Regions from separate parts of the Paenibacillus dendritiformis genome, predicted to be linked through region 2. Evidence: riboswitches for the same ligand, from Rfam matches in the RefSeq annotation. Region 2 holds a riboswitch; each other region holds the start of a gene.
The links. A riboswitch is a leader RNA that binds a small molecule or an ion and turns the genes downstream of it on or off. The one in region 2 is predicted to bind cobalamin.
Positions count from the first base shown of each region.

Region 1: another riboswitch for cobalamin. It lies ahead of L6439_RS23320 (1-propanol dehydrogenase PduQ); the one in region 2 lies ahead of metE (5-methyltetrahydropteroyltriglutamate--homocysteine S-methyltransferase).
Region 3: another riboswitch for cobalamin. It lies ahead of L6439_RS22195 (ABC transporter substrate-binding protein); the one in region 2 lies ahead of metE (5-methyltetrahydropteroyltriglutamate--homocysteine S-methyltransferase).

Region 1 covers NZ_AP025344.1:5,245,708-5,255,313, reverse strand. The annotation lists gene L6439_RS23345 (hydantoinase/oxoprolinase family protein) at 1-1,510, shown strand, start outside; gene L6439_RS23340 (hypothetical protein) at 1,523-2,212, shown strand; gene L6439_RS23335 (MurR/RpiR family transcriptional regulator) at 2,309-3,169, shown strand; gene L6439_RS23330 (manganese-dependent inorganic pyrophosphatase) at 3,341-4,270, opposite strand; gene bluB (5,6-dimethylbenzimidazole synthase) at 4,430-5,071, opposite strand; adenosylcobalamin (AdoCbl) riboswitch at 5,354-5,502, shown strand; gene L6439_RS23320 (1-propanol dehydrogenase PduQ) at 5,885-7,027, shown strand; gene L6439_RS23315 (BMC domain-containing protein) at 7,227-7,580, shown strand; gene L6439_RS23310 (EutP/PduV family microcompartment system protein) at 7,592-8,023, shown strand; gene L6439_RS23305 (ANTAR domain-containing response regulator) at 8,075-8,647, shown strand; gene L6439_RS23300 (sensor histidine kinase) at 8,649-9,606, shown strand, end outside.
Region 2 covers NZ_AP025344.1:2,395,736-2,405,341, reverse strand. The annotation lists gene metE (5-methyltetrahydropteroyltriglutamate--homocysteine S-methyltransferase) at 1-2,124, opposite strand, end outside; cobalamin riboswitch at 2,456-2,644, opposite strand; gene L6439_RS10480 (HesB/YadR/YfhF family protein) at 2,758-3,048, opposite strand; gene L6439_RS10475 (heavy metal translocating P-type ATPase) at 3,126-5,528, opposite strand; gene L6439_RS10470 (copper ion binding protein) at 5,651-5,854, opposite strand; gene L6439_RS10465 (metal-sensitive transcriptional regulator) at 5,921-6,301, opposite strand; gene L6439_RS10460 (L-lactate dehydrogenase) at 6,508-7,461, shown strand; gene L6439_RS10455 (P1 family peptidase) at 7,502-8,527, opposite strand; gene L6439_RS10450 (carbon-nitrogen hydrolase family protein) at 8,755-9,606, shown strand, end outside.
Region 3 covers NZ_AP025344.1:5,017,653-5,027,258, reverse strand. The annotation lists gene L6439_RS22210 (adenosylcobinamide amidohydrolase) at 128-865, shown strand; gene cbiB (adenosylcobinamide-phosphate synthase CbiB) at 959-1,921, shown strand; gene L6439_RS22200 (histidine phosphatase family protein) at 1,954-2,838, shown strand; cobalamin riboswitch at 2,955-3,175, shown strand; gene L6439_RS22195 (ABC transporter substrate-binding protein) at 3,504-4,499, shown strand; gene L6439_RS22190 (FecCD family ABC transporter permease) at 4,520-5,563, shown strand; gene L6439_RS22185 (ABC transporter ATP-binding protein) at 5,560-6,465, shown strand; gene cobT (nicotinate-nucleotide--dimethylbenzimidazole phosphoribosyltransferase) at 6,653-7,732, shown strand; gene cobU (bifunctional adenosylcobinamide kinase/adenosylcobinamide-phosphate guanylyltransferase) at 7,729-8,340, shown strand; gene cobS (adenosylcobinamide-GDP ribazoletransferase) at 8,337-9,176, shown strand; gene L6439_RS22165 (cobyric acid synthase) at 9,182-9,606, shown strand, end outside.

The DNA of each region.
Region 1 (9,606 bases), 2.8 Mb from region 2:
AAATATGACGGAGAAATCGGTCAAGAACGCCAATATTCAATCTCCGCTTATGATTATGCGGTGCGACGGAGGCGTGATGAGCATCGACGAGGTGCGCAAGCGTCCGATTTTGACGATGCTGTCGGGGCTTGCCGCCGGTGTCGCAGGCGTCCTGATGTATGAGAAGGTGTCGGACGGCATCTTTTTCGAGGTCGGCGGCACGAGCGTCGATATTTCCGTCATCAAGAACGGGAAGGTCATGATTAAGAATGCTCAGGTCGGCGGACACCGGACCTATTTGCAATCCCTGGATGTGCGCACGCTCGGCATTGCCGGCGGAAGCATGATCAAGGTGGCGAACGGGAAGATCACCGATGTCGGTCCGCGAAGCGCCCATATCGCGGGCAAGGACTATGAGGCGTTCGCTCCGGGCGATGAGATCATCAACCCGAAGGTCAAGTTCGTCAGCCCGCGGGAAGGGGATCCGGCCGAATATATTATCTGCCAGAGCGAGAACGGCAAGGAATTCTCGTATACGCTGGCTGGCGCGGCCAATATTCTCGGTTATATCCCGGAAGGCGATTATGCGCGGGGGAACAAGGAAGCGGCGGTGCGGGCATGGGAAGCCTTTGCCGCCCATGTCGGCCTGAGCGTCGAGGAGGCCGCCAGACAGGTGATGGATATCGCCATCGACAAGACGATGAAGACCGTCAATGAGATGATCGAGGACTACGAGCTGGATCGCTCGTTCGTGACGCTGGTCGGGGGCGGAGGCAGCGGCGCGGTGCTTGTCCCGGCCATGGCGGAGCGGGAGCGGTTCCGCTTCCAGATCGCGAACAATGCGCCTTTCGTGTCGACGATCGGCGTCGCCCTAGCGATGGTGAAGGAGCAGTTGGAGCGAACCGTCGTGAATCCGACGGAAGAAGATATCAAGCGAATTCGCTCCGACATCGTCGAACGAATCGTCCAATCGGGGGCCAACGAGGACACGGTCGAGGTGACGATCGAGATCGACAGCCAGAAAAACATTTTGCGGGCCGTCGCGACGGGCTCGACAGAGCTTCGCTCCAAAGATCTGGGCCAGGAGGCGCTGTCGGTCGAGGAGATGGCCGCCATCGCCGCGAGCTCGGTCGATCAGCCGGCGGACAGTATGAAGCTGGCGTCCCGGTGCGGCCGCTGGAGCCTGTTCGTCGGCGAGGAGACGAAGAAATCGTTCTTCGGTCTAATCAAGAAGAAGAGGAACTATGTGAGCGTGCTCGATCGGGAAGGCGTCGTCCGGTTCAAGAAGGGGAACGTTCATTTTGCGAAGGTGGCCAAAGGTGAGTTCGGGAACCGGCTGCATGAATTTTTGGACGACAATACGATCTACTCCGACGCGAACGCGACCATACCGAAGGTCTTCGTCTTTTATCGGGAGAAGATGCTTGATCTGACCGGGATGCAGACGAAGGAGCAGTTGATGTCGATTCTTGAGATCGAGACGGAAATGCTGAAAGAGGAAGAAGAATTGATCGTCGTAGCCTACCAATAAGGAGGGGAAGGAATGCCGGACGAGGTTATCCGCCGCTTGACGGAAAGGGATGGATCCGATGAATGGCTGGCGTGCGCCGAGCTGGAGCAGGATCCTCTTTTCCGCAAAATACCGCAGGAACGAATTCCGTACTATGTAAGCAATTCATTGAAACGGGGGAGAGAGACGGCGGCTGTATACAAGGGGAAGCGCAAGTCCATCCGGGATCTGTGTCACATGGAAGGCTTGCGGTATGAAGTGACGAACCGGTCCGGCAACTTCCACAACGTCAGCTTCCGCGCGCAGATTGATTTCGCCCAGAGCCCGCCGGCGATTGTCATTTATGCCTCGTCGCTCCGCGATATGCGGGAGGCTTACCGGACGGTGATGGGGAAGGGATGCGAGGAGCCGGAAGAAGAGCTGGAGCGGCTGATCGACATTCATTTGGCGCATGAGTTTTTTCATTATACGGAGTACCGGGCGGGGCAATTCACGAATGAGACGCTGGAGCCGATCGAGATTTTCAAGCTCGGAAGCTGGTATACGAAGCGATCCAGCATCGTGAAATGCAGCGAAATCGCAGCGCATGCGTTCTGCAAGACGATGCTGAACCTGCCCGTTCTGCCGAATGCGCTCGATTACGCTTTTCTAGTCGAGACGGGGGCAATGGATGCCGCCGAGCTTCGCCGGCGGGCCGAAAATTGGAAAATGATGTTGGCTTGATTTTCTCATTACTTCCCTTGATATGATATAATGGGGTGTGCTAGCGAGGTTACCGGATTCGCATTTTTTTCCCATTGGCAGTCAGGAGGAGGTACCATGTCTTCACAGGTTCCGGCGGTCATCGCAAAAATTGTATCGCAAACGCAAAAATTAACATACGGCGAAAATCAAATCGCCAATTTCGTTATACACAATCCGGAATTCATCACCCGTAACACGATTACGGCGATCGCGAATGAAATCGGCGTGTCCGAGACAAGCATCAACCGTTTTTGCAAAAAGGTGGGCTTCAAAGGCTTCAACGATTTTAAAATCGCGTTCGCCCAGGATGCGTTTTACCGGGATATGCAGGCCAAAAAGAAGGAGCGGCGCGAGATCAACGTCATTGATGCGCTGGCTCTGGATTATAACGAGCTGATCGTCAACACCTCGGCGCTCATTACGGAAGCCCAGCTTCATCAAGTGGTCGAGCTGCTGAAGGGGGCGCGCAGAATCGTCCTGATCGGATTGTTCGATTCATTCCTCGCGGCCATGGCCTTGAAGAACCGGCTTGCGATTATCGGCATTCATGCCGATGCCATCAACGACAGCAGGGAAATGAAAATCGCGGCCTCCCAATGCGGTCCGGACGATGTCGTGATCGCCTTCTCGCGTTCGGGTTCAACGCGGGAGATTATTGACGCCGTCGCCATCGCGCAGGTCAACCAGGCCAAGACGGTGGCGGTGACCTGCTACGATTCGTCGCCGATTACGGAAAATGCGGTAGTGGATATTATCGCGCCGGATAAAATTTCGGTCAACAACAGCGCCTTCATGTCCAACCACATCACGTTTCTGTTTGTCGTCGATCTCATCATGAGCGTTTTCATTTCATCGGATAAGCAGTATTTGAAGAAAAAGCTGGACAGCGAAGGGATATTGGCCAGCGATCAGTCGATAACGAATTATTTTCTGTGATGGCAGGAAAGGAGGACGCTCCCGCACGGCGGGGGCGTTTTTTTGTGCCCTCTAGCGGGTGGGGTTGCAAAACAAGGAGAGAGGAAACATAGCGGCCGGCCGCACTCGAAAGCGCGGCCCGCACCGTTGGTCCCAAGCTGGGGGGAATGATGATTATCGGGCTTAGGGAATTTATTTGCTCAGGGTGTCTGTCAGCACAGGCACGATTTGCTTCTTGCGGGATACGACGCCCTTCAGAAGCGCGGTGTTGTTTTCGAGGTTAACATTGTATGCCTTCTCGACGGCGTCCGCCTTGGAGCCGAGCGCAATGGCCACGGAATTGCTGTTCAGAATATCGGTCACGACGAACACGAACAGATCGAGGCCTTTCTTCGCGATAATGCCGGACAAGGCCGCTTCCACTTCCGCTTGGCGAGACAGCACATCGTTCACGTCCACCGCATTCACTTGCGCGATTTCCACCTTTGCGCTGCCCATGGTGAATTCCTTCGCGTCAAGCGAGAGCAGCTCCTCGATGCTCTTGTCGCTCAGGTTCGCGCCCGCTTTCAGCATTTCCAGGCCGTATTGCTCCGCATCGACGCCGGCGATGGCGGCCAACTCGCGGGCAGCAGCCACGTCTTGCTCCGTGCAAGTCGGGGATTTGAACAGCAGCGAATCGGAAATGATCGCCGACAACATCAGACCGGCAATATTTTTGCTGATCGACTTCCCGTTTTCTTTGTACATTTTATTCAAGATTGTAGCGGTGCAGCCAACCGGTTCCGCCCGATAGTACAGCGGACCGCTCGTCTCGAAGTTCGCGATGCGGTGATGGTCGATGACTTCCAGCACCTGTACCTGATCAATGTCGTTGGCGCTTTGCTGCCGTTCGTTGTGATCGACGAGAATCACGCCGTTCACTTCGTTCGCCACGGTCTCTACCAGGCGCGGCGCTTCCGCTTGGAACGTATCCAGCGCGAATTGCGTTTCCCCGTTGATGCTGCCGAGGCGAACCGGCTCGACATCGAAGCCTAATTGCGTTTTCAAATCTGCATACGCAATGGCCGAACAAATACTATCTGTGTCTGGATTTTTATGTCCGAAAATAAGAACTTTTTCCATGATGCTTACTCCCTTACATCTATATTCTGGCGAGAAAAGTATACCTTAGAATCCATTTAACAATCAAGGTTACAGCGAATGGCAGACGGAATAATCGCAACATCGAAGCCGCGATTTTACCCATTTTTCAATAACTGTAGCTTGTTGCTTGCCATTCGCTTATTGTTCTCCCCATTTATTATGAAATATTAGATTTTCAAGAGATTTTCGTTTTTCCCACTTGACTTGTTCTAAAATGGGAGCGGAGGGGTAGTCGTCCGTATATCCAATGGAAAGTAAAGCAACAGGGTCAATGTGCGGAGGGATTTGCAAAATATCTCGAACATCATTTTTTTTGTAAAAACTTACCCATCCCATGGCTAAACCTTCTACACACGCCGCTAACCACATATTTTGGATGGCACATGCCGTAGAAAGAATATCTGTCTCCGGAATCGAATTTCGTCCCAGTACATGCGAACCCCCGCTTGTTGGATCGCAGGTGACACAGATCGTTAAGGGCGCCTCTTTAATTCCTTCAATTTTTAAACTTAAAAATTGGGCAGCGCGCTCTTCTTCGTAATGAATCGCCAAGGCTCGTCTTTCTTTTTCTGTCGCCCAAGCTAATCTCTCTTTGACTTCCATAGAATCCACTATAATGAAATTCCATGGCTGCATAAATCCTACAGAGGGTGCATGGTGCGCCGCTTGTAAAATTCGGCCGATAATCTCTCTAGGTACAGGATTCGGAAGAAAATTCCGAACGTCTCTTCTTTTATAAATGACATTATAAACTGCTTCTTTTTCGATCTCATTAAACATGTGATGCGCCTCTTTCATTCTGTATCGTGTCTCCATCAACCACTGCAGCTATCCTTTGATAATGTGAATTTTTTCTTTCTCTACGATATCATAGATTCCACATATTCGACAAATTAGATCAATTTTCTACTTGTTTTTGTTTCTACGTTTGAGCCGAGCGAACATTTAGATGTCAAATGAACGGTCCTTCTTTTAGTGACATTTTAGCGGAGTGATCGCACCCTCTTGTCAATCCGCTTTTTTATGCTATAATGAGGTCGAATGGACGCCCATTCACGTCATGCACAACAGAAGAAGTTATAGGCAATGGAAGTTTGGTGCAAATCCAACGCGGTCCCGCCACTGTGATAGACCGAATCGGTCTTAAGTCAGGTCTTTTGCCTAGTAACTTTGAAGGACCAGTCATTTCGAGGCGAAAGTGGCTGGTTTACAAGTCTAGTGACGATTACCGCCTCGCTAGGCTTTTTTTACGTTGCAGGAAGGCAGCCGACATTGCTGTCGGCACAGCCGGGTGGTCGCCGCCGAACAGATACGATGAAGTAGAGCTTGGCAAGCGGGGACGTTCTTCAAGGCCGAAGAACGGATGCACAGCGCCGTGCAGGTCCCTTTTTTTACTGCCTGCCGATAGCGGCACGTGATCGGACGGGTTGACGAATGTCCGGGTCACGGTGTACAGTGTTGGTAGACAATTGAATGATGGCGAGTTGCACAATGGCGTGCACCTGTATCATAAGCGAAGAGGCTTTTAAAGGAATCCGTTCTTTTAAAAGTCTCTTTTTTTATTGCCAACGACTTCATTGGAGGTGCCTGTTTATGGACAAAATATCGATGAACACCGACATTTATCTGGGGCAAGGCGCGCTGGATCGCCTGATGGAATGGCGGAATCAACGCATCTTTATCGTCACCGACCCGTTCATGGTCAAGTCGGGGATGATTAACATGCTGTTCGAGCGGCTGCATGAGAGCAATGAGCAATACATTTTCAGCAACATCGTGCCCGATCCCCCGATCGAGATCGTGACGGAGGGCGTTGAAGCGTTGGGCGCGTTCCAGGCCGATCGGATGATTGCGATTGGCGGCGGCTCCGCGATCGATGCGGCCAAGGCGATGAAGATTTTCGCCCAGAAAATATTGAATCAGCACGATATGCCGTTCGTGGCGATTCCGACAACAAGCGGAACGGGCTCGGAAGTGACGTCTTTCTCGGTGATCAGCGACAAGAAGAAAAACATCAAATACCCGCTCGTGTCCGATGACATGCTGCCGCAGGAAGCGATTTTGGACCCGGAATTGGTCAAGAGCGTACCCGACTTCATTACCGCCGATACCGGAATGGACGTCCTGACCCACGCAATCGAGGCGTATGTGTCCACCAAAGCGAATGATATTTCCGACGCCTTGGCGGAGAAAGCGATTAAGCTGGTCTTTGCCTATTTGCCGAGAGCGTACAAGGACGGGAACGACCTGGAGGCGCGGGAGAAAATGCACAATGCCTCCTGTCTGGCGGGCATGGCGTTCAATATCGCGTCGCTCGGCCTCAATCACGGCATCGCCCATGTGGCCGGCGCGAAGTTCAAGATTGCGCACGGACGCATGAATTCCTTGCTGCTGCCGCACGTGATTGAATTCAACGCCGATTACAAGCCGGGCTACGGCAGGGAGGAAAGCAACGCGGCGGCGGTCCGATACGCCGAAATCTCCAAGAGCCTGGGATTGCCGGCTCCGAATCCGAAGAGCGGCGTTCGCAGCCTGGTGCAAGCGATCAAGCAGCTGCAGAAGCAATTGCGCATGCCGCAGTCGCTGCGGGAATGCAATGTCGACGAAGCGCTGCTCGGAGAAATGAGCGCCTCGATTGCCGAGGGAGCGCTCAAGGACGGCTGCACCGCCACGAATCCGCGCGTTCCGACTGTGTCGGATGTTGTCGAAATATTGAACAAAATGTTTCAATATTAAGGAATTCAATAAATACCATGCGCGTTCAGGTTGACAACGTTTGCAGCTACAAAGTATAGTAAAAGTAACACAAAGGCGTGTTGCATATCAGTCAAAGCAAAGAGGCTTCTTAAAAATTCCACGTGAACTTTTAAGGGGTCTTTATGTGTTTTTACGGCTAATCGATGTTGTTTTCTCATAAGAAATGAGTGATGAGAGTATGGACCAACACAACGAAAAACAACGCGTCATTCAGGAGTACGTGCCAGGGAAGCAGGTCACGTTGGCGCATATTATCGCGAACCCGAACCCGGATATTTACAAGAAGCTGGGCTTGGGGAGCGATGCGCAGGATGCCATCGGCATCATGACCATTACGCCAAGCGAAGCCTCCATTATTGGCGCGGACATCGCGACCAAGGCGGCTGGCGTGCAGATCGGCTTCGTCGACCGCTTCAGTGGATCGCTCGTCATTACAGGCGATGTCTCATCCGTGGAATCGGCCGTGAATGAAGTTCTGCTGGGCCTGCAAAACATTCTCGGCTTCTCGGCTGCGAAGATTACGAGAACGTAGGAGAAGCGATCATGAAGACCATTATTTTCGCCGGCAGCACCGGATCGGGCAAGACGACGCTGTGCCAATGGCTGCACGGCCAGGAGATTACTTACAAAAAGACGCAAGCGGTGGAGACCTTCGACCAAGCGATCGATACGCCGGGGGAGTGCATCGAGAACCGTTATTTGTACAAGATGCTCCTCGTGTCGAGCGTCGACGCCGATGTAATCGGGCTTGTGCAAGATTGCACAAAGGAAGAAAGCTATTTTCCGCCGGCCTTCGCGACGATGTTCGCCAAGCCGGTCATTGGGATTGTGACCAAGACCGAGCTCGCCCGGACAGATGAGGATATCGCGCAAGCGAGAGCTTTTCTGCAAGCGGCGGGCGCAGAGCGCATTTTCGAGGTCTCAACGGTGGAGAACGTAGGAGTGGACGCTCTTCGGGCTTACTTGGAGGAGTAGGCGGTTGGTTAGCCGGATACAAGCAAATATCGACATAGAGGTGCATGACACATGAATGGAAAAATTGTAATAGTCGACGACGAACCTATTACAAGAATGGATATTCGTGAGATGCTGGAAGAGGCGGACTACAACGTAGTAGGCGAAGCTTCTGATGGCTTTGAAGCCATCGAATTATGCAAAAAGCATCTGCCCGACCTGGTCATCCTGGATGTCCAAATGCCTATCCTGGATGGGTTGAAGGCGGGCAAACGAATCATTTCAGAGCAGCTGGCCGGCGGAGTTATTCTCCTGACCGCGTTCAGCGACAAGCAGACGATTGAAAAAGCAACCTCTATCGGTGCGCTTGGTTATCTGGTGAAGCCGCTAGACGAAAAGTCGTTCATCCCTATGGTGGAAGTGACTATCGCCAAAGGCAAGGAAATACGCAAGCTGGAACAAAATCTATCGAAGCTGTCGCAGAAGATGGAAGAGCGGAAAGCGGTTGAAAAGGCAAAAGGGATTCTGATGAAGGAAAATGGCTGCACCGAAGAAGAAGCCTATCAGACCTTGCGCAAACTTAGCATGGATCGACGGTGTCCGATGATCGAAATTGCAACAACCATCGTCATTTCCTATGATTGAGATCAAGGAACGGATTCGGCGGCTGTGCAAGCGGCACACGGCACTGACGGAGGCGGATATTACCCGGCTGACGGAGATTGCCGAGTCGTTCGAAATGTCCGAAGTGAAGGATGATGTGTTCATCGACGTCCTGTCCAGTATGGGCAATGAGGCGATCGTGGTGTATCACCGCCGGCCGGATGACGGCAAATCGCTGTACCAGCGACCGGTCGAAGGCGAGAAGGCGCTGCGCGAGAACGAGCCCGGCGTCCTGAGGACGCTGGAGACCGGAATCATGTCGCAGGGGCTCATCGCCAATACGCAGGAAGATCATCTGGTTCGGCAGACGGTGTACCCGATCAAAAATCAAGACGGCGTCATTGCGGTCGTCATCTATGAAAAAGATGTGAGCGACAATATTCAAGCCCACTTCAATGTGGCGGGATCGCAATACGAAGACGGCGAGATGTCCTCGATGCTGACCGCCATGCTGCGGTTCAAGGATTCGATCATCAACCAGCTTGAGGATGCCGTTCTCGTCTTCGACAAGCACGGGTTTCTGAAGCTGAAGAACAAGAAGGCGGACGCCTATTACCGGAAGCTTGGTTATCTGGAGGATATTCAGGGCCTGCATTATGACAATCTGTCGCTGGATCAGACGACGTTCTCCGGCGTGATGAAGCAGTATTCCACCTCTCCTTCCTGTCCCTTGACGGCAGACGTGAAGGTGGCCGGCTCCTACTATCAGGTGAAGCGGCTGTTCATCGCGGAGCGGGATCTGTGCATCGGCGTCATCCTGCATGACGTCACGGAGATCAAGGATAAGGAGGCGGAGATTGTCTCCAAGTCGGTGGCTATCCGCGAGATTCACCACCGGGTGAAGAACAATCTGCAGACCGTGGCGTCCCTGCTCCGCATTCAGGCGCGGCAGTGCGACAGCCCGGAAGCCAAAAAATGCTTGAACGACAGTGTCAGCCGGG
Region 2 (9,606 bases):
CGGGCTGTGAATATCATAGACGCCCAGGCCAATGCCGAGCTCATAGCGCTCCTTCCGCAGCGTGTCGACCATGTCGCCGCCGCTGCGAGCCGTCTCCAGCGAGATGACATCCGCATCCATGCGGCGAATCGTCTCCACCATATCGGAGAAGTCGCAGTAGCACATATGCGTATGAATCTGCGTATCCGGACCGGCTCCGTTCGTCGCCAGCAGGAAGGCGAGGACCGCCCATTCCCGGTAGCGCCCCGCATCCTCGGGCTTCAGGGGCATCCCTTCCTTCACGGCCGGCTCATCGACCTGGATCATGCCGATTCCCGCCCGCTCCAGCTCACGAATCTCCTGGCGCAGCGCATAGGCCAATTGATAAGCGCACTGCTCGCGCGGTACGTCGTCGCGCACGAAGGACCAGTTGAGAATCGTGACCGGGCCGGTCAGCATTCCCTTCACGGGACGCTTCGTCAATGATTGGGCGTATGCCGTCTCCGTCACGGTCATCGCCTCGCGGAAGGCGACATCGCCGTACAGAATCGGCGGCTTGACGCAGCGCGAGCCGTATGATTGCACCCACCCGAACTTCGTGAAGACGAAGCCGTCCAGCTTCTCTCCGAAATATTCGACCATATCCGTCCGCTCAAATTCCCCGTGCACGAGCACATCGAGGCCGATCTCTTCCTGAATTCGCAGCCAACGCTCGATTTCTTGGCGCAGGAACGTCTCATACGCCTCGGCGCTCGATTCTCCCTTGCGGAAGCGGAGCCGGGCCTTGCGAATCTCCGCCGTCTGCGGAAGACTGCCGATGGTCGTCGTCGGGAGCGGCGGCAGCTCCGGCCAACGGAGGCGCTGCGCTTCGCGCCGCTGCTCATACGGCGCGCGGCGGCCGCCATCGGCTTCCGCATCGCGGATGAGGCGCTCGACCGCCTCGACGGCATGCGGTCGCTTCCGCGCCGGCTCCTCGCGCCAGGCGAGCACGTCGGCCGCGCTCGCTGCCAGCTGCGCGGCGCTGTCCGCCGTCGGCTCGGACAGATGGGCGGCCAGACGCGCCGTCTCGGCCAGCTTCTCGTCCGCGAACGCGAGCGCGCCGCGAATATAGCCCGGCAGATCCCGCTCCCGCTCTGCCGTCAACGGCACATGCAGCAGACTGCAGGACGGCTGCACGATCCAGTGCGCGCGCGGCACGATCGGCTCGATCGACTCCAGCCAGGTTGCCGCGGCAAGCAGGTCGGTCCGCCAAATATTGCGCCCGTCGATGAGGCCGAAGGCGATGCGCTTCCCGGCCGGAACCCCGGTCTGGCGAAGCGCCGCTTCGTTCCGTTCCTTCCCGTGGACGAAGTCGAGGCCGCAGACATCGACCGGGAGCTGCAGGAACGAATCGAGCCCCGAGACCGAATCGAAGTATGTCTGCACCCAGAGGGTCAAGCCCGGCGCCGCTTGACGGAGCCGCTCGTACACGGCCTGGGCCGCCTGCCAATCGTCCGCCGTCATCGGCTTCACGAAGGCCGGCTCATCAAGCTGCACGCAGGAGACCCCTTCCGCCTCCAGCTCATGCAGAATCCGGCCGTATACCTCGGCGAACTGATCAAGCACCTGCCGGAGCTCGCCCTGCGGGATGCCCTTGATGGAGCGGACATAGGTGTACGGTCCGACCAGGACCGGCTTCCCTTCGATGCCCAGCTTCTCCTTCGCTCTCCGGTACGAGGCGAGGGGACGGTTCTCGGTCAACACCGGCCGCTTCCCTTCCCACTCCGGGACGATATAGTGGTAGTTCGTGTTGAACCATTTGGTCATCTCGCAGGCGACGGCCTTCTCCGTGCCGCGAGCAAGCGCGAACATCAGGTCCGCCGTCACCGGGCCGCCCTTATAGCCGAACCGCTCCGGGATCAGTCCGAACATGACGGTCATATCGAGAACATGATCATACCAGGAGAAATCATTGACGGGAATATAGTCGATGTCTTCCTCCTTCAACTTCGCGAGACGCAGCAATTCGACCCGTTCCATTTCGGCCTCCAGCTCGGCCCGCGTCAGCTTGCCTGCCCAATACTGCTCCAACGCTTTCTTCCATTCCCGGTCGTATCCGATGCGCGGATATCCGGACACACTCGTCTTCACTTGCCCTTTCGCCATGTCGCTTCTCCTCTCCTTATGCGGAACTTCCTGCCGGGAGTGCAGGGAAGACATATTCAATAATTCTCATCTGTTAACAAGGAATTAAAATCGCAATGCACCCTGCCGCAGGTGTTCGCACTCCTTCGGGACCGGCTCTCTCCCGCGACCTCCACGCAGAGGGCCGTTATCCCAATACGCAAGCAAAAAAGGACATCCCTGCTCTAAGAAGCATAGAGATGTCCCGCAAACGTCCATAACGGAGCAACGAATAAGACCCGTGCGTGCTCATACGTGCATGCGAACCGAGTTATCCAGTCTACGAACACTTCCCTATCTCCCGTAGGTACATACAGTGCTGTCAGAACAGGCAGGTCTCCTGGCTTCAGCATCATCGGTGACGGCAGCCTTCCCGGTCGTACGACCAGTGGCTTCCCGAGCCGCACCTCGTCTGTTACAGTGGCGGGACCGCGCCGGCTTCGAACCGGCTTCCCTATTAAGCTTTGCCGTGACGCAAAGCACCTGTTCCCCTTATGTGGCTGAATCGGACTGCGCCTCAGCACAGGCCGCAGTCCGATTGAGAATGATTATATACGCAAGCGCGCGGAATGACAAGTACTTTTTGCCAATGGTTTCCTGTCGCGGACGTGCCCGTCAGATCGTCATTCCGTCATGGACGATGACGATGTCCTCGCCGTTCGCATCCAGCACCAGCTCGCGGTTGTCCAGGAACCACAGATCGTTCTCCTCCATGAAGAACGTAATTCCCTCAACGGTCTCCGACACCGCCGGATGCCGCGGCTGATCCTTCATAATCCCGAAGGAATAGGGACCGGATGCGCTGAATCCGCTGTATCGCACGAAGATGCGCACGGTATCCCCTGCTGAATAGCCCCACTCTGATTGAAAGCGTTGAATCGCTTCCGCTGTCACCCGTAAGTGCATGCTCGTTCCCCCTCATTCTAATGACCGTATTCCGATCATACCATGCGGGCCGGGCGTTGAAAACCTCGACTTTCCGGTTACAGCTTGACGCGCTGCAGCCGGAGCGCATTGAGGACGACCGATACGGAGCTGAAGGCCATCGCCGCTCCCGCTAGCCAAGGCGCCAGCAGGCCGGCCGCCGCCACCGGGATGCCGAGACTGTTGTAGACGAGCGCCCAGAACAGATTCTGCTTGATGTTCCGCATTGTCCGCCGGCTCATCTCCATCGCGTCCGCGATGCCGTTCAAGTCTCCGCGCATCAGCGTCACGCCGGCCGTCTCCATGGCCACATCGGTGCCCGTGCCGATCGCGAACCCGATATCCGCCGCGGCGAGCGCCGGCGCGTCGTTGATCCCGTCGCCCACCATGGCGACGACGGCCCCGTTCCGCTGCAGCTCGCGGACATGCTGCGCCTTCTGTTCGGGCAGGACCTCGGCGAACACGTCGTCCAGCCCGACCTGGGCGGCGATGGCCTGCGCCGTTCGCTCATTGTCTCCCGTCATCATGACGACGCGGATGCCCATGCCGTGCAGGCGGCTGATCGCGGCCTTCGACGATGCCTTCACTTGATCCGCTACGGCCGCGATCCCTTCCCAGCGCCCGTCAACCGCGATGAGCATCGCCGTCTTGCCCTCGATCTCCAGCCGCTGCAGCTCCGATTCCGCCTCCTCCGCGTCAATGCCCTGCTTGCGCAGCAGGTTTCGCGTGCCGATGACGATCTCATGCCCGTCAACCTGGGCCATAATGCCGAAGCCTGGCTCCGCCTGGAACGATTCCGGCGTGACGGCCGGCAGGCTTCGGGCGTCAAGGCCCTTCACGATCGCCTGAGCGAGCGGGTGCTCGGACCGCCGTTCGGCGGCCGCGACCCAGATCGCCAGCTCTCGCTCGCGTTCCGGATCATTCGCGATGAAATCGGTCAGGGAAGGCTCGCCCTCGGTTACGGTGCCCGTCTTGTCAAGCGCGACGGTCTGGACGCGGTACGCTCCTTCCAGCTGCTCGCCCCCGCGGAAGAGGATGCCGTATTCCGCGGCACGCCCCGTTCCCGCCATGATCGAGGTCGGCGTAGCGAGCCCCAATGCGCAAGGACAGGCGATCACGAGCACGGCAATCAGCTTCTCCAGCGCCTCCCCGAAGTTGCCCGGCGCAATGGCGAAGTACCACAGCCCGAAGACGATGACGGCGATGCCGACGACGATGGGAACGAAGACGCCGGATATTTTGTCGGCAATGCGCTGTATCGGCGCCTTCGAGCCTTGCGCTTCCTCGACGATGCGGATAATTTGCGCCAGCGCGGTCTCGGCGCCGACCTGCGTCGCTTCCATCGTGAAGGCGCCCTGTGCGTTCACCGTCGCGCCGTACACCCGGTCGCCAGGCTGCTTCTCGACCGGCACGCTCTCGCCGGTCAGCATCGATTCATCGACGGTCGACGTACCGTCGATCACGATGCCGTCGACCGGTATTTTCGAACCGGGGCGCACGATGACACGGTCGCCGGCCTGCACGTCATCCACCGGCACCTCTTGCTCGATGCCGTCGCGGATGACGGTGGCCATCTTCGCCCGCAGGCCGATCAAGGCGCGTATCGCCTGCGAAGAGCGGCCCTTGGCCGCCGCTTCGAACCATTTTCCGAGCAGGATAAGCGTAATCAGCACCGCGCTCGTCTCGAAGTACATGTCCGGATGATGAGATCCCCCCCGTACCCATTCCCATACGAGATAGACGCTGTAGAAATAGGCCGCCGACGTCCCGAGCGCCACGAGCACGTCCATATTCGCGCTGCCGTTGCGCAGCGCCTTGTAGGCTCCGCTGTAGAAGCGTGCGCCGATAATGAACTGGACGGGCGCGGCCAAGATCATCTGCACCCAGGGGTTCATGAACCATTCCGGCACCCAGATCCACGAGGTGAAGGAGAAATGCCCTACCATCGACCAGAGCAGCGGCACCGACAGGATAGCGGAGACGATGAAAGAATTGCGCAGCCGCACCGCAGTCCGGTTCGGCGCCGCCTCCGCCCCCGCTTCGCCCGTCTTCACCTTGCCCTTATAGCCGAGCTGCTCGATCTTGCGCAATATATCTTCCGGACGCGAGCCGGTGAAGGTGATGCGGGCCGATTCGGCGGCCAGATTGACATTGGCGGAATCGACCCCCGGCAGACGCTTCAACCCTTTCTCGATCCGGGTCGCGCACGCCGCGCAGGTCATCCCCTCGATGTCTACATCAATCGTCTCCGCCGGAACCTTGTAGCCCAGCTTCTCGATCTTATCCGTTACCTGCTGAAGCGAGAGCTGGCCATCGTCATATTCCACCGTCGCTTGCTCTGCCGCCAAATTCACGTTCGCCTTCACGACGCCGTCCATTCGGCTCAGCCCCTTCTCGATTCGGGTCGCGCATGCGGCGCAGGTCATTCCTTCGATTTTTACGGTCTGCTGCTTGGATGCCATTCTGTGTCACTCCTTTATGTCAGTATACCCCTATACCCTATATATCAATCGAAAAAGAAAACTCCCCGCAAGGAGTTCCTGTATCACGGATGAGGCGAGCCTCCCAACTCCGGTTCGCCGGCTCAGGAGACGACATCGTAGCCTTGATCCTCGATCGCTTCCCGGATGGTCTCCGGCTGAACCTTGGCCGCATCGTACGTAATCTTCACCTGCTTGGAGCCGAGATCGACCTGCGCCTCGCCGCCGGCCTCCCGAACCGCCTTCTCCACCGCCTGCTTGCAGTGTCCGCAGGTCATGCCTTCCACTTTCCAAGTTACTTCAGTCATTGTCAATTCCTCCCCAGATTGGATTAGAGGTGTTCACAAAAGGTCCGGCCTTTTAAACACGCCCTCTTATTTCAATAATTTGTGTATCGTAACCAGCAGTTCGTCAATGACTTCATCATCGCCTTCCTGAAGACGTTCGACGACGCAGCTCTTCATATGGCCTTCGAGCAGAAGCCGCCCGACGGAGTACAACGCCGATTGAATCGACGCGATCTGATGCAGCACATCATCGCAATACGTATCCTTGTCGATCATCGACTTGACGCCGCGCACTTGCCCTTCAATGCGGTTCAGACGGTGAATCAGCTTCTTCTTCATCTCGGCCGAATGATGGCTCTTCCGTTCGCCCGTTGCCTCCGGACGATGGCATTCTGCCTCGCCGTCCGCAGCCTCCATAGCGTTGGCTGATTCCTCGTTGCCGGTTAACGCGTCTTCTCGGGAACTCATGTTATCACCACCTCTTGTTTTCATCATAGCATACCCCCCTACCCTATTCAACATTTGTTTTTGATTTTTTTTCAGCTCAATTTGAATTGTTACCCGCAAATTGTTTACAATTTAAACTATCAGCATGACTGCCGATTCGTTGCATACGGCCCCGTATATGCTTGAATTTACATGCGTACATACGTACATAAGGAGGCACTATCAGCATGAGTGAAGTCACGAAAGTATCACGCGTAGCGCTCGTCGGGTCCGGCTTCGTCGGATCGAGTTACGCCTTTGCCCTGTTCAACCAAGGGCTTGCGGCCGAGCTGGTTATTATCGACGCCAACCGGCCGAAGGCCGAAGGAGACGCCATGGATTTGAACCACGGGCTGCCGTTTGCGTCGAATATGCGCATTTGGGCCGGCGACTACAGCGATTGCAAAGACGCTGATCTGGTCGTCATCACCGCAGGAGCCAATCAGGCTCCCGGGGAGACAAGACTCGATCTGATCGGCAAGAACGCGAAAATCTTCCAGTCGATCGTCCAATCGGTCATGGAGAGCGGCTTCAACGGCCTGTTCCTTGTCGCGACGAATCCGGTCGATGTGTTGACCTATGCGACCTGGAAATATTCCGGCCTGCCGGCAAGCCGCGTTATCGGGTCGGGCACGATTCTGGACACCGCCCGGCTGCGCTATCTGCTCGGCGAACGTCTGGAGGTCGACCCGCGCAACGTTCACGCTTATATTATGGGCGAGCATGGGGACACGGAGCTTCCGGTATGGAGCAACGTCAGCATCGGCGGCCAGCCGCTGGCCGACTACCGCAAGACGCACGGCAAGCCGACCGATGAGGAGCTGAACCGCATCTTCATCAATGTGCGCGATGCGGCCTATCACATCATCGAACGTAAAGGCGCCACCTACTACGGCATCGCCATGGGGTTGGCCCGCCTCACGAAGGCCATCCTGAAGAACGAGAATTCCGTGCTCTCGGTCTCGACGCTGCTGACCGGAGAATACGGGCTCGAGGATGTCTATCTCGGCGTTCCTGCGGTCGTCAACCGCCAAGGCATCCGCGATGTGTACGAGCTTCATCTCTCCGAAGAGGAGAAGCAGAAGCTTCACCACTCCGCTTCCGTGTTGAAGCAAGCGATCGCATCCATCTTCCCGTCCTGAGCCTGAGCGCGCCGGCAACATATCCGGCGCGCTTTGCCCTTTATTGCGGCGGCTGCGCCGTCCAGTCGCGCGCCGCCGGAACCCCTCCCGCGGATTCGGCGGCCGTCGCCGCATTGATAATGGCATAAGCCAGCGTCTCCGCGGCCCACATGCCGGCGAGATCGACCGAGGCGTCCACGCCCCCTGTCGTCATGGCGAACACCGTATCGCCGTCGAACATCGTATGCACCGGGAAAATGGTTCTCGCGAGCCCGTTATGCGCCATCTCCGCCATCTTGTTCATCTCTGTCTTCGTGAGATTGGCGTTGCAGGCGACGACGGCAATCGTCGTGTTGGTGCCCGGCTTCACCGCGGCAAAAGGCTTGTCCAATCCGGACAGATAGCGAAGCGGCGCGAGGAAGGTGCCCGGCTCGTCGCCCCTGGCTCCCGCCGCCGTCCCGCCATGCCCGGGATGCCGGATCTCGCCCACCGCGTTCACGGCGACCGCCGCTCCTACGACAAGCCCATTCGGCAGCTTCACGGAAGCGGTGCCGAAGCCGCCCTTCATCGCCCGTTCCGGCCCCGCATATTTGCCGACCGTCGCTCCCATGCCCGCGCCGGCGTTCCCTTGTGCCGGTGGGGAGGAATTGGCCGACGACGCAGCGGCGTAGCCCATCGCGGCTGTCGGCGCCGCGTCGGGCCGGCCGATCGCGAGATCGAACAGAATCGCGCTTGGCACGATAGGGACCCGCCCTACCCCGACATCGAACCCAATGCCGCGTTCCTGCAAATACCGCATGACCCCGTGAGCGGCTTCAAGCCCGAACGCGCTCCCCCCGCTCAGGCAGACCGCATGGACATGCGGCACCATCGCGGCAGGCTGAAGCAGCTCGGTCTCGCGCGTGCCGGGGGCGGAGCCGCGCACATCGACGCCGCATACCGCGCCCTCCTCCGCCACGATGGCCGTGCAGCCGGTCAGCGCGGTCTCGTCCTGCGCATGGCCGACCCGAATGCCCGGCACATCCGTGATGCTGCCGGGATAAGGCAGGACCTGCCGCGCTTCATGATGCCCGTATTGTGATGTCATGTATGAACTTCCCCTTCCGCCTGTCGAAATGATCCTCTTTATAGCTTCGCGATAGCGGCCGCCGCCTCCTTTTTTTCGGAACGAGATCGGCTCTGTGTCGGCCTTCGAACCGGCCCGGCCCGCGATAGCAAGCTCCAGGCGCCCGCCCGCAAGAAATGGTTGCTCTCCGCGGCCGTTCTGGTCATAATGAGAGAGATCTTTATTTTTTCCTTGTTGGAGGTGTTCCTATGAAAATGCGCGTATCTGCCGTCCAGTACCATCTGCATACGATTGCATCCTTTGATGAGTTCGCGAGACAGGTAGAGCACTATATCCGGACCGCGGCGGAATTCGAGGCGGAATTCCTGCTCTTTCCCGAGTTCATGACGACCCAGCTCATGTCGATTGGAACCGAAGGTCGCGAGGCGCTCGCAATTGGCGAGCTTCCGGGCTATACCGATGCCTACCTTGACCTGTTCAGACGGTTGGCCAAGCAGTACGGTATGTATCTGATCGGGGGCACCCATGTCATCGAGCGGGAAGGCAAGCTGTACAATATGGCTCACCTGTTCCGCCCTGACGGCACCGTCGAGGAGCAGGCGAAGCTCCATATTACTCCGACCGAGGTCACGGAATGGAATATGGCCGCCGGGGAGGGCGTGCGCGTCTTCCATACCGAAAAGGGCACTATCGCCATTCTCACCTGTTATGATATCGAATTTCCCGAGATCGTCCGCATGGTGCGCGCCCAAGGAGCCGATGTCATCTTCTGCCCGTCATGCACCGATGATCGGCAGGGCTTCTACCGGGTCCGCTACTGCTGCCATGCCCGGGCGATCGAGAACCAAGTATACGTCGTCGCCACCGGAACCGTCGGCTCCTTGCCGACCGTTGATTTCATGCGGGCCAATTTCGGCCAGGCGGCCGTTATCGCCCCGAACGACATTCCGTTCCCGCCGCGCGGCATTCTCGTCGAAGGAGAGATCAATAACGATATGATCGTGACCGCGGATCTGGATCTGTCCTTGCTGAAGCAGGTAAGAGAACGCGGCTCGGTGACGACATGGCGCGATCGCCGCACGGATCTGTACCCGGATTGG
Region 3 (9,606 bases), 2.6 Mb from region 2:
ACGCGCGTGTTCGTGTTCAAAAAACGGTTACTCCATCGCCGGGGAAGTGCCGGGAATCGGGGCCTTTTTGGAACGGCAGTGGTGAAAGCCAGGCGCAGGCGGAGCGGACAAGCAAGGGGGAAGCGGGATGCAGCCTTGCCGTGAAGGCATTCGGAGCTATGCATCGGAAGTTATGGCCGGCGTGACGGTAAGCTGGAGGAGCGATACGATGACCGTGGAGCTGCCGCATCGGGCTCCGGTATGGAGCAGCGCGGTATGGAACGGGGGAACCGCGCTGGCATCGCGCATAGTGAACCGGATGGTTCAGTCTGGCTTCGACTGCTCCGATCCGGTGGCCTATATGAAGGAGCTATGCCTGCAGCAAGGGTATGCTCCGGATGCGACCGTCGGCCTGATGACGGCGGCGAAGGTGACCCATGCGTCCGTCATGGAAGAGGAGGGAGACGGCTTCTCCCTGCTGTGCGTGACGACGGCCGGGACGGGCAACGCCGCCCGCGCCGGGCTGCCGCGGCAGGTGTACTCGGCTTGCGAGCCGCTGAAGCCGGGCACGATCAATACGATCATCGTGCTGGACGGCAGGCTTGCGGAAGCGGCGGTATGGAATGCGGTCATGACCGCGACGGAAGCCAAGTGCGCCGCGCTGGACGACCTGAAGGTGACCGACCGGGAGACGGGCCGTGTCGCGACGGGGACGACGACCGATGCGGTGGCGATCGCCATCGTCGACAGCGGGCGCTACGAGGCCGTTCACCGCTATGCGGGCACGGCGACGACGCTGGGCGCCGCCTTGGGGCGGCTGGTGTACGGTACCGTAGCGGAATCGGTGCGCACGCAGCGGGAAGACGACGGGCCGCTGTTCGAATAAGAGAAGCAGGCGCCCCGCTGCCAGGCAGCCGGGAAATGCGGCCGCCTCGGGAGTAAGGAGTGGGCTGCAGGCAAGAGGAGTCGGTTAGCAATCATGATCGCGGCATTAATCATTATCACAGCATATGTATGGGATCGGATTGTTGGCGATCCGAAGTGGCTTCCTCATCCGGTCATCGGCATGGGGAAAGCGATCTCGGCCCTGGAACGCCTTCTCCGGAAGGCGGCTCGGTCCGAAGCGGCGCTCAAGCCGCTGGGCTTCTTGCTGCCGCTGGTGATGGCGGGCGGGGCATTTGGCTTGACGTGGGCCGTGCTGGCCGGGCTCTATGCCGTCAACGTCTGGCTGGGCGCGGCGGCGGAGGCGCTTCTGATCGGCACGACCATCGCCACGAAAGGGCTTCGCGACGCCGGCATGGCTGTCCATGCCCGGCTGGCGGCAGGAGATCTGGCCGGGGCGCGGCGCGAGGTCGGCATGATCGTGGGAAGGGACACCGAGACGCTCGATGAACCGGAAATTACCCGCGCCGCCGTCGAGACGGTCGCCGAAAATATTATGGATGCCGTCATCTCGCCGCTCTTCTACGCGGCCATCGGCGGCGCGCCGCTGGCTATGGCCTATCGGGCCATCAATACGCTGGATTCCATGGTCGGCTATAAAAATGAGAAATACGCCAATCTCGGTTACGCCTCGGCGCGGCTTGACGATCTGGCGAATTGGATACCGGCGCGCTTGACCGCGCTGTTGATCGTTATCTCCGCCCTGTTCGGCTATGACGCGAAGCGGGCGTGGAAGACGGCGCTGCGCGACGCGCCGCAGCATCCGAGCCCGAACAGCGGCTGGCCGGAAGCGGCCACTGCCGGAGCGCTCGGCATCCGCCTTGGCGGGTTGAATTGTTACAAAGGCGTATGTTCCTTCCGCGCCTATATGGGCGATCCCGTCGTCGAGACGGGAGGGGAGCATATTGCGGCAGTGTGCAGACTGCTGGCCCGAAGCACGCTGCTCTTCGCCATCCTGGCCGCAAGCCTCCTCTGGGCCTGCGGCGGATGGCTCCTGTAGACGAAAGGCGAATGAAGGAGTAATGGGATGAAATGAAACAAAAGCGCACATACAAAGCTCCCCCCGTTCGCCGCAAGCGGCGTCACACAGGAGCTAGAAGACAAGCCCGGCCCAAGCCTCCGCGCTGCGGCACCCGGCATATCCGCCGCCGTGCGGGCGCGTCCAGCGTCATCGTGCGGTTCGCGCTCGTCAGACATTCGCTGACGCAGGCGAATGTGGAGCGGCGGTATATCAGCTATACGGACAGCCCGCTGCTTCCGGAAGCGGAAGAGGTGCTGCGGCCGATGCGCAGGGCGGTGGCCCATCCGGCGCCGCTCCTGTATACGAGCGATATGCGCCGCTGCCGCGAGACGCTGGCTCAGCTGCGCCCGCGCGATGCGGAACGGGCTCATGTCGACACAAGGCTGCGCGAATACGATTTTGGCATGTGGGAAGGCTTGACGTACAACGATCTGAAGGAGGATCCGTCTTACCGCCGCTGGCTTGACGATATGACCGCCGTGCAACCGCCGCGCGGCGAGCCGTGGCAGACCTTCAGCACGCGGACGGCGCATGTCTGGTGGGAGATTCTGCAGAAGGCCGGCAGACAGACGGCTGTGGCGCCGGGTCAACGCGTCCGCGGCAATCGCCAGCGGCGGGAATGCGAATCGGACAGGGATATGCCCGATCAGGGAGGCGAACGGGGCAGAACGGCCCGGCTGCGCCGGAAGCGTCCCCGCCAGGTAGGCAACGCGTATGAGGCGCGGCCCGATGTGCTGGTCGTTACGCATGGAGGCATGGTGCGGAGGCTGTACACGCTCGCCTTCCCGAAGAAGACATTCTGGGAAGCTGCCGTCCCGATCGGGGCGGGGATTTTGATTACGGCTGCCAAGTCTCCCCGCCGCTGGAAGTTCCTGCGGGCGGAGCGGCTGCCATGATGGAACGAACGGGGGGAAGCGGCGGAACAGACAGATGCCCTATAGGATGTGACGAATGTTATTGCATGGACAGGGCGATTCCCCTATAATCAATAGTCAAGCAAGATGGAAGACAAGCGAATAGCAATCTATCGGGTCCTTGCGCCGTACAAGCAGTAAGCTTGTGCCCAAGGATAATAGGGAAGCCGGTGTGAATCCGGCACGGTCCCGCCACTGTAAATGGAGTGCTGCGCTCACAATGCCACTGTCTCCGCGGATGCAAGCGATCCGCCGATGGGAAGGCGAGCTCGGCAAGATGCTCCTAAGTCAGGAGACCTGCCCGATAGGAGGACGAGTTATTTCCTTCGCGGAGAGGAGCGGCGTCATTTGGAACGGACTTCCCGTTGCTGCTGGGCGGACATGCTGTGTAACAGCGTGAGATCGCCAGGCGGTTCGGAGTGGAAGATCCCATCCAGGAGACTGCGTTCCCCCGATCCCAGGATCGGGGGTTTTGCGTTGGTGCGCTCTTTGACAATCCCCCCCTCAAGCGGATGGGAGAACCGGACTGGCAGGATGCCGCGCCGGGGATAACTCGGAGCCGGCCCTTCCGGGGGAGGGAACGGCATTTGCATCACTTCGCAATCATTGAGGCATCACATATTCAGGTAAGTGAGGGAGAACAAATGATGAGCAAATGGTGGAACAAAACGATAGCGGTCGCGGCAGCGGCCGTGCTGGCTTTGAGCTTGGCTGCTTGCGGGTCGGGTCCGGCGAAAGAGGCGGACAAGGCTCCTGAGACAGCGCAGCAGCAGGAGAACGGCAATGCGGCTTCCGAGGCCGGGAAGACGGCCTATCCGTTGACCGTGAAGGATGCGACCGGGCATGAATTCACGTTCGACAAGGCGCCGGAACGGATCATTTCCGTCTCGCCGGCCGAGACGGAGTCGCTATTTGCCCTTGGTCTTGGCGACCAAATCGTCGGCGTATCCGATTATGACGACTATCCGGCAGAAGCGTCCCAGAAGCCGAAAATGGGCGGCATCACGAAACCGAATGAGGAAGCGATCATTGCGGCGAAGCCGGATGTCGTCTTTACCGGCATCTCGATGAAGGAAGAAGCCGTCAACAAATTCCGCGAGCTGGGCATTGAAATTTTCAAGGTCGAGCCGAAAACCTATGATGACGTAATCAGCAATATCGAGCTGTACGGTCTCATTACCGATCATCAGAAGGAAGCGAAAGAGATTACCGATCAGATGAAAAAGGTGCGCGATGACGTAACGGAAGCGGTCAAAGGCGTCACCGAGAAGAAGAAGGTCTATATTGAATTCTCGCCGGGCTGGACCGTCGGCAGCGGCGAATTCATGAACGAGCTGATCGAGCTGGCGGGCGGCGTCAATATTGCGGCGGCGGACATGACCGGCTGGAATCAGATTAATGAGGAGAACATCATCAAGGCGAATCCGGACGTTATTCTGTTCGCGAAGGAACTCGTCGACAGCGAGACGAACAAGACGCTGGAAGACATTATTCGCGGACGCAGCGGGTGGGAAGCCATCACCGCAATCAAGGACAATCAGCTGTTCGGACTGGACAACAACAAGCTGAGCCGCCCGGGCCCGCGCGTGGCCGAAGCGCTGCAGGATGTGGCGAAGGCGATCTATCCTGATTTGTTCAAATAGATGATGGGATGGACATATCGATGAAAAAAGGGTTGGGCTTTGGAGTAGCGATGTTGGCGCTGCTCCTTTTATCTATTGTAGGCTGCCTGTCCGTCGGATCGGTGAAGATGCCGATGGGCGAGATTGCGAAAATATTGCTGCATCATGTTCCCGGGCTGGAATCCCTCATTCCCGTCACCTGGGACGACGCTTCCGCGACCATTATGCTCAAGGTCCGCTTCCCGCGCGTCGTCCTCGCGATGCTCGTCGGCGCGTCGCTGGGATTGGCCGGGACGGGCTTCCAGGGCGTGCTGCGCAATCCGCTGGCGGATCCGTACACGCTGGGCGTGTCTTCCGGAGCTTCCGTCGGCGCCGCGTTCCTGATCTACTTCGGTCTGCAGTATGCGCTGCTGGGCCAGTGGACGGTTCCGATCGTCGCCTTCATCACTGGCACGCTGACGCTGTTGGCTGTCATGCGCCTGGCCAGGGAAGACGGCAAAATCCCGATCGAGACGCTGATTTTGGCCGGTGTCGTCACGCAGGCGTTCCTCGGTTCGATCGTCTCCTTTCTCGTCGCGATGTCGAAGCAGACGATCAACGAGATTTTGTATTGGGTCATGGGGAGCCTGGCGCTGCGGGGCTGGTCTTATTCGGCCGTGCTGGCGCCCTATATGGCGCTCGGGCTTATCGCCTTGATCGCTTATGCCCGCCCGCTCAATCTGCTGGCCCTCGGAGAGCGGCAGGCGTCTCATCTCGGGCTTCATGTCGAGCGCACGAAGTGGGTCGTTCTGCTCGTATCGACGTTCATTACGGCGGCCGCCGTCTCCGTATCGGGGGTTATCGGCTTCGTCGGGCTCGTCGTCCCGCACATGATTCGGCTGCTGGTCGGCCCGGACTATCGCTTGCTAGTGCCGTTGTCGGCCGCGGGCGGAGCGATCTATGTCATGTGGGCAGATACGATTGCGCGGACGGCGCTGGCACCGACCGAGATACCGCTCGGGGTGGTGACCGCCTTCATCGGCGCGCCGTTCTTCGCGTATCTGCTGATCCGAAATAAACGGTCGAAACGGAGGAAATGGTCATGAAGCCGGGAACAGCGTCCGGGCGGATCAACCCGGGAGAGCCGATTCTTCAGGCCGGGCATATCAGCAAAAGTTATGGCAGCCGAACGGTGCTGAACGACGTCTCCTTGACCGTCCGCGCCGGAGAATGGGTCGGCATCATCGGGCCGAACGGCAGCGGCAAGTCAACGCTGCTGTCGCTGCTGTCCGGCGCCGATTCTCCGGCCAGCGGGCGGATTGAGCTTATGGGACGCTCCCTTCGCTCCTACTCGCGCAAAGCGCTGTCGCAGACGATGGCGGTCCTGCTCCAGGAGTCGCTTCCGCCGATCGGATACTCGGTCCGCGAGGTCGTCGAGATGGGCCGCTTCCCGTATCAGTCCTGGTTCGGCTCGGAGTTGGAGGACAGCGGCCCCTATATCGATTCGATAATGGAACGGCTGCAGCTGACGGAACTGGAGGAACGGCCGATCGACCGGCTCAGCGGAGGACAACGCCAGCGGGTCGCCCTCGCGAAGCTGATGGCGCAATCGCCGTCTGTCGTGCTGCTGGACGAGCCGACGACCTATCTGGACATCCGGTACCAGGTGCAGTTCATGGATGTCGTCCGCGACTGGCAGCGGGACTGCGGCTTGACGGTGGTCTCGGTGCTGCATGATCTGAACCTGGCGGCGCTGTATTGCGATCGGCTCGTCGTCGTGCATGAGGGGCGCATCGCGGCAGACGGCGCACCGGAGGATCTGATGTCGCCGGATGTCATCGCGCGCTACTTCGAGACCCGCGCCGCCATCGTGCCGCATCCGGGGAACGGGCGTCCGCAGCTGCTGATGTGTCCGGCCCATACGGAGGAGGAAGCGGAGACGGGGATAAAACAGGCGCAGAAGGAAGCGGAAGCCGGGACAGAGGGCGACGAGGCGGCAAGAGCATAAGGGAAGCGAGAACACGAAGGCGGCGACAGCCGGTAACAAGGGAAGCCGCGAACGGGAATCGGGCTGATTCCACGGCATGGCGGGAGATGGAAGGACGAACACGCAGGAAAAGGCTCATTTCTGTAATTGGGATGAACATCGATGGCACTGACAACTATGGAAAACGGAGATGAATGAGATGAATGCGATGAATGAACGGCTTAGCGAATTGATCGGGCGGATCCCCGCTCTGGACAAGACGGCGATGGAGGCGGCCGCCGGGCATCAAAATCAACTGACGAAGCCTCCGGGCAGCCTCGGGCTTCTGGAGGAGCTTGCGGTTCAATTGGCCGGCATTACCGGGACTGTTACACCGGAATTCAAGCAGAAGGCGATTATCGTGATGGCGGGCGATCATGGCGTCTGCGCGGAAGGGATCAGCGCCTTCCCGGCCGAAGTGACCCCGCAGATGGTCATGAATTTCCTTGCCGGCGGCGCGGCCGTCAATGTGCTGGCGCGTCAGGCGGGGGCTGAAGTCATCTGCGTCGATGTCGGCGTCAACGCCGATCTGAGCCACCCGCAGCTGCAATCGCGCAAGGTGCGCCGCGGCACCGGCAATATGGCCCAGGGTCCGGCGATGACCCGGGACGAGGCGGTGGCGGCGCTCATGGCCGGCGTCGATACGGTGAACGAGTGCGTCCAGGCCGGAATTCGCATGTTCTCTACCGGAGAAATGGGCATCGGCAACACGACGCCGAGCGCAGCCATTCTGTGCGCCTTGACCGGGTTGGCCCCGGAGGAGGCCGTTGGGCGGGGGACCGGCATCGGCGATGCGCAGTGGGCCCACAAATGCAACGTCGTGCGTCAGTCGCTTGAAGTCAACCAGCCCGATCGCAGCGATGCGCTGGATGTGCTCGCGAAGGTCGGCGGACTGGAGATCGCCGGACTGACCGGCGTCATTCTCGGCGCGGCCGCCCATCGGCTCCCGGTCGTCGTCGACGGCTTCATCTCCAGCGCGGCGGCGCTGGCTGCGGTTCGGCTCGCTCCGGCGGCGCAGCCTTATCTCATCGCATCGCATCTGTCCGAAGAACGCGGGCATGCCGCTTTACTGGCCGAGCTTGGCCTGAAGCCGGGCCTGCACTTGAATATGCGCCTTGGCGAAGGAACGGGCGGCGCTCTGATGTTCCCGGTTATCGATGCTTCGCTGCGCATTATGCAAGAGATGGCGACCTTCGCCCAAGCGGGCGTATCCAACAAAGACACGGACGATAGCGAGGGACAAGCATGACGGGCACGGCTGCCGGAGGAAATAAGCTTGTCCTCGTCACGGGCGGCGCTCGCAGCGGCAAAAGCGGCTTCGCGGAGCGGCTGTTCATGAAGCGCGTCCCGGATGGGGGCATCTATGTCGCGACCGCGGAAGCCCATGATGAGGAGATGCGCGACCGGATTTGCCGCCACCAGTCGGATCGGGAGCAATCGGGCTACGCCTGGAAGACGGTGAACGAGCCGCTCCAGTTGCCGGAATGGCTTGCCCGCACCAGCGCGGACGCAGGGGCCGCCCATGAAGGGCCGGCCGTGCTGGTCGACTGCCTGACGCTCTGGCTGTCGAACGAGCTGCTTCAGGCGGAGCGGCAATGGGGAGAGGCGCCGGAAGCCGAGCGTTATCTGGAGGCGCGCATCGAACGGCTGGCGGAGGAGGCCGGCCGCTTCCGCGGCACGCTGGTGATGGTGACGAACGAGGTCGGGGACAGCATCGTTCCCGTCTACAAGCTCGGCCGGATGTTCCGTGACGCGGCGGGCCGCTTGAACCAGCGCATCGCCGGGAAGGCGGATGAAGTGTATCTCGTGACCGCAGGCATTCCGATCGAGTTGAAAAGCCGGGAGGTGCGGCTATGAAGCGGACATGGCAAGGACTCGTTGCGGCGATGCAATTTCTGACCCGGATTCCTGTTCCGTTCTCGGTGCCGTTCACGAACGAGGTGCTGAAGCGAAGCACCTTCTTCTTTCCGCTGGCGGGCTTCTGCATCGGCGGGCTGGTCTGGGCGGCAGGCTGGGGGTTGATGCATCTGCTTCCCGTCTTTCCGGCGGCCGCGCTGACGCTTACCCTGGCCGTTGCGCTGCAGGGCGGGCTGCATATGGACGGCTGGATGGACACCGCCGACGGCGTGCTCAGCTCGCGTTCCCGCGAACGGATGCTGGAGATTATGAAGGACAGCCGCAGCGGGGCGATGGGCGTCATCGCCTGCGTTCTGCTGCTGCTGCTCAAATGGACGCTCCTCGTCTCTCTGATGGAGCTGGGCATGTGGAACGGCTGGGTTGTCGTACCGTTCATCTGGTCGCGCGCCGCGATGGTATTGGCGTTGGCGAGCAAGCCCCAGGCGCGCCCGGAAGAGGGGCTCGGCGGGTATTTCCTCGGCGTGAAGGCCGGGCACGTCACGATGGCCTATCTGCTCGGCTTCGCGCTTGCCGTCCTGGCCGCCGCGGCATCGGGAACGGCAGAGGCCGGAACGAGCTTAAGCGCGCTCACGGGACTGGGACTCTCATCTCCGGCCGCCGCCCTTGCGATGAGCGTAGGCGCGCCGCTGCTGTGCACGGCGGGGGCTTGTCTGCCGATGGAATATTTGTCGCGCAAGCTCGGCGGCCTGACCGGAGATACGTACGGCGCGATTAACGAATGGACGGAGGTCGTCGGCTTGCTGCTGCTTCTCCTGGCGGCATCCGGGAAAGGATGAAGGATATGAGCGAGAAATCCGGCGCCGCGCAAGGCGGGGAACAGACGAAGAAGACGGAAGGACGGCCGCGTGGGCGAACGATTATGCTCCAAGGAACCGCCTCCGATGTCGGCAAGAGCGTCGTGACGACGGCGCTATGCCGCATTTTCAAGCAGGACGGGTACCGGGTAGCCCCGTTCAAGTCGCAAAATATGGCGCTCAATTCGTATGTGACGCCGGACGGCAAGGAGATTGGGCGCGCTCAGGGCGTGCAGGCGGAAGCGTGCGGCATCGCGGCGACGACGGACATGAACCCGGTGCTGCTCAAGCCGACGAAGGACATGCATTCGCAGGTCGTCGTCCACGGCAAGCCTTATAAGAACCTGAGCGCCCGCGATTACCGGTCCGGCTTCCTGCCGGAAGCGAAGCGGACCGTGGTGGACGCAGTGAA